Regions from separate parts of the Streptococcus suis S735 genome, predicted to be linked through region 2. Evidence: predicted binding sites of a transcription regulator. Region 2 holds the regulator's gene; the other holds the start of a gene.
The links. Region 2 encodes Rex, which represses fermentation and respiration genes when NADH is low (regulators of the CRP and FNR family bind a similar motif). Its sites were predicted from a motif close to TTGTGAANTANTTCACAA; they were not measured.
Positions count from the first base shown of each region.

Region 1 (2,405 bases), 670 kb from region 2:
TTCTCACCGATTTCAGCAACCTCAGCTGCCAAGATGTTTGTACCTTCTGGTACTGAGAAGCCGGCCTGCTCAGCGATCCATGCAGCTGGGCGACCAACGATGTCTGCGTTCAATTTACCTTCAGCACAGTTTTTGCTGTTAGCTTTCACACCGAAGCAGTATTCTTCAAGAAGAGCTTTTTCTTTCTTATTAACGAAGTAAGTTTTGTAAGATTTGAATTCTGCTACAAACTCATCGTAAACTTCTTTATCAATGATAACCGCTTGTTCTGACGCACAGACCATACCGTTGTCAAATGACTTAGACATAACGATGTCATGTGCTGCCTGACGGATGTTTGCTGATTTTTCAACATAGGCTGGAACGTTACCTGCACCTACACCAAGGGCAGGTTTACCACAAGAGTAAGCTGCACGCACCATTGCGTTACCACCAGTTGCAAGGATTGTTGCAATACCATCATGTTTCATCAACTCAGACGTTGCTTCCATAGATGGTTTTGTTACCCACTGGATACAGTTTTCAGGGGCACCAGCTGCCACAGCTGCTTCATAGACAACACGAGCTGCATGAGCAGAAGATTCTTGCGCAGATGGGTGGAAGGCAAAGACAATTGGATTACGTGTCTTCAAGGCAATCAATGATTTAAAGATTGCTGTAGAAGTTGGGTTTGTTGTTGGTGTGATACCACAAACAACACCGACCGGCTCAGCAATCAAAGTCAAACCTGTTACATCATCTTCCTCGATGACACCAACTGTTTTTGTATGGCGCATGTTATTGACAACGTGCTCACAGGCAAACAAGTTCTTAGTAGCCTTGTCTTCGAATACACCACGTTTGGTTTCTTCAAAGGCGTGCATTGCCAATTCGCCATGTTTATCAAGGGCCGCAACCGAAGCTTTCGCTACAATATAGTCTACTTCTTCTTGACCAAGTTTACGGAACTCATCAAGAGCAACCAAACCTTTTTGAACAAGCTCATCGACGTGCTTGCGCGCTTCTACCAACTTTTCTTCTGGTGATACTACTTTTTTATCAGCCATTGTGTTCCTCCAAATATACTTGCTAACTATTTGTTAACTTTTTCACAATGTTATTCTACTATTTTTTATTTTATTTGTAAAGAGAAATTGTTAATTTTTTCACATTTTTTCTGTTTTGTTTTGGAAAGCGCTTACTTTTTCCTGTTTTCAGAAAACGTTCAGATTTGTTTCTGCTTTGTTTGGTCGAAAAATACATAAAGTAAGACAAATCTTTATCATTTATTCTTTCTCTAACATTTACGATACTAGTTTATCAAGAAAACGCTTCCATGTAAATAGATTTTTTTGAAAATTTTGTAGTAATTACGTGATAATTTTCAATTTTATATTCATTTGTCCCTCCTTTTCTACTCTTGCATTTTTGTTCACATTGTGATATTCTTAACAATATAAAACAACTATATTAACACATCCAAAAATGTACATAAAATATTAAAACAGGAGGTCTGCTTATGAAAGCAGTCGTTGTAAATCCAGAATCTACTGGTGTTGTCGTTGTCGAAAAGGAACTTCGTCCACTCGAAGCTGGTGAGGCTTTGGTCCAAATTGAGTACTGTGGTGTTTGTCACACTGACCTCCACGTTGCCAATGGTGATTTTGGTAAGGTTCCTGGTCGCGTTCTTGGTCACGAAGGAATCGGTATTGTTACAGAAATCGCACCTGGTGTTACCAGTCTAAAAGTTGGTGACCGTGTCAGCGTTGCTTGGTTCTTCCAAGGCTGTGGTATGTGTGAATATTGTACAACCGGTCGCGAAACTCTCTGCCGTACCGTAAAAAATGCAGGCTACTCTGTTGACGGTGGTATGGCTGAGCAATGTATTGTAACAGCGGACTATGCAGTAAAAGTTCCAGAAGGTCTTGATCCAGCTCAAGCAAGTTCTATCACTTGTGCTGGCGTTACTTGCTACAAAGCGATTAAAGAAGCTCACTTGGAACCAGGTCAATGGATTGCTATCTATGGTGCTGGTGGACTTGGAAACCTTGCTGTACAATACGCTAAAAAAGTCTTCAACGCTCATGTTATCGCCGTAGACATCAATAATGATAAATTGGAACTCGCCAAAGAAGTTGGTGCAGATGTGACGATCAACGGACTTGAAGTAGAAGATGTTCCTGGATATATTAAAGAAATTACTGGTGGCGGTGTACACTCTACTGTTGTAACAGCTGTTTCCAAAGTAGCCTTCAACCAAGCTATTGACAGTGTTCGTGCTGGTGGATATGTAGTAGCTGTCGGACTTCCATCTGAATACATGGACCTCAGTATCGTGAAGACTGTGCTAGACGGTATCAAAGTGGTCGGCTCACTAGTTGGTACTCGTAAAGATTTAGAAGAGGTCTTCCACTTCGGTGCTATGG
Region 1 covers NC_018526.1:262,353-264,757, reverse strand. The annotation lists gene adhE (bifunctional acetaldehyde-CoA/alcohol dehydrogenase) at 1-1,046, opposite strand, end outside; gene adhP (alcohol dehydrogenase AdhP) at 1,499-2,405, shown strand, end outside.
Region 1: the regulator Rex is predicted to act here: its motif matches at 1,417-1,434, upstream of adhP (alcohol dehydrogenase AdhP).

Region 2 (2,405 bases):
TCTGACTACGGAATTGACTTGCTCGCGGCCTCTGCCCATAAATTCCATGGTCCAAAGGGGATGGGATTCCTGTATAGTAAAGTTCATAAATTTGATTCCTTGATCCACGGCGGAAAGCAGGAACAACAACATCGAGCAGGTACTGAGAATCTCCCTGCTATTGCTGCTATGGCGACTGCCCTAACAGAACAATATGAGTCCTTAGATACGCATCATCAACATGTCAGTGAACTGCGACAACATATTATCGAGGGATTGTCTGGCTTAGACTATTATCTCAATCAGGCTGGACCTCATCTCCCTCATGTCCTTAATATCGGTTTTCCTGGTAAACTTAATGAACAACTCCTTATGCAACTAGATTTGGCAGGTATTGCTGTTTCTAGCGGTTCTGCATGTACGGCAGGTGTTGTCCAAAATAGCCATGTTTTAGAAGCTATGTATGGAAAAGACTCCCATCGTCTGAAAGAATCCATTCGTATCAGCCTATCTGAAATCAATACAAAAGAAGAGATAGATACTCTTATCATCGAACTAAAGAAAATACTTGGAGGTTAAAATGGCATTCCAACAATCAGTTACCTTAAAAGATTGTAATTTTACTTATCACATTAGCCCTGCTATCAAAAAATATACACTCCGTGATAACACCTTTGAACAAACCAAAGCAGGTCACTATCAGCTTACACGTCTTCTGGAAGAAATTCCAAATTCAAACCAAGGATTCCTCTTGAAAATTATTATCAATCAAGACCTAACTGGTTTTAAAATTAACATTACCGACAAGTCTGGTCTTCATCTGGTAAACATTTTTAAGCCAGAAAGTAACAAGGTTATTCAAGAAAAATTCTATTTCCTCATGGATAGCTTGATTGACCGTGACATCTTTACAAAAGAGAGTTAGTATGATTGAAATTCACTATCTTGACGCTTACAAGCAAGAACGTATCCAAACATTTGAGAATAAGGATGCAGCCATTCTGGCTTTTTCCGGTTGCTTAACCCTCCCAGACTATTATCCAGTTACCAGCATTACACAAAACGGACAAGCTCTGGATTACAAAGGGACAATCGGAGATCTCTATCGCTATTTACAAACACTAGATTAGACAGTTTCCTGTTTAATCTTTTTTTAAAATCAATCTGTTGATTTTTTCACAAACTTGGACTAGAATAGAATAAAGAACTGTTTAATATATAAATAATCGATAAAGCGTATTCTATCGAAATAAAGGAGTCTAAAGTGAAAAACGATAAAAAATCTGATATTCCACGCGCTACTGCCAAACGTCTATCCCTCTACTATCGCATTTTTAAACGTTTCTATGCAGGAAATATTGAAAAAGCTAGTTCAAAAGAAATTGCCGAAGCTATCGGAATCGATTCAGCTACCGTCCGCCGAGATTTTTCCTATTTTGGAGAGCTTGGTCGTCGTGGCTTTGGCTACAACGTCAAAGAGTTGATGGATTTCTTTGCGGATATTCTAAATGATACCTCCATCACCAATGTTATGCTTGTAGGTGTTGGGAATATGGGGCGGGCCTTACTACACTATCGCTTCCACGAACGAAATAAAATGAAAATAGTCATGGCTTTTGAAGCAGATGATAATCCAGCTGTTGGAACGACAGATGAAAATATCCCAATCCATGCAATCTCAGAAATCAAGGAACGTATCAGCGAAGCAAACTCTCAGACCGCCATTCTAACGGTACCCAGCGTCAAGGCACAAGAAGTGACCGATATTCTTGTTGAAGCTGGTGTCAAGGGAATTCTGAGCTTTTCACCAGTTAACTTGTCTGTCCCAAAAGATGTCGTTGTTCAGTATGTTGATTTGACTAGTGAATTACAGACACTACTCTACTTTATGCGAAAAGGATAAGCAATGAAAAAACCAGTTATTGGTATTTCTGGAAATGAATATAAAACAGGGGATCATACAGAACCCCTGCTTTCTTATACCCAGACTTGCCTCGTACAAGCTATTGAAGATGCTGGTGGGCTCCCACTCATCCTTCCAGCTACAGAGCCAGATTTGGCAAAATATTATATTCATCTTATTGACAAACTCATCCTAACAGGAGGACAAAATGTCCAGCCAAGTTACTATCACGAAGAAAGGACTATTGACAGCGATAATTATCTACCAAAGCGTGACGAGTTTGAATTAGCCCTCATAAGGGCTGCCCAAGAAAATCAGAAACCTATCTTCGGTATCTGCCGAGGTCTACAGCTCTACAATGTAGCTCAAGGTGGTAGCCTTCATCAATCAATTTCTGAACATTGGCAAGACATAGACGGACAAGAAGTCAGTCAAACGATTCAACTGACTCAAAATAGTCCACTTTACGACATATATGAGTCCGATCCGAGTGTGAACTCATTTCACCGTCAGGCTATCAAAG
Region 2 covers NC_018526.1:934,030-936,434, forward strand. The annotation lists gene YYK_RS04595 (cysteine desulfurase family protein) at 1-558, shown strand, start outside; gene YYK_RS04600 (DUF1831 domain-containing protein) at 560-904, shown strand; gene YYK_RS04605 (DUF4649 family protein) at 906-1,109, shown strand; gene YYK_RS04610 (redox-sensing transcriptional repressor Rex) at 1,244-1,882, shown strand; gene YYK_RS04615 (gamma-glutamyl-gamma-aminobutyrate hydrolase family protein) at 1,886-2,405, shown strand, end outside.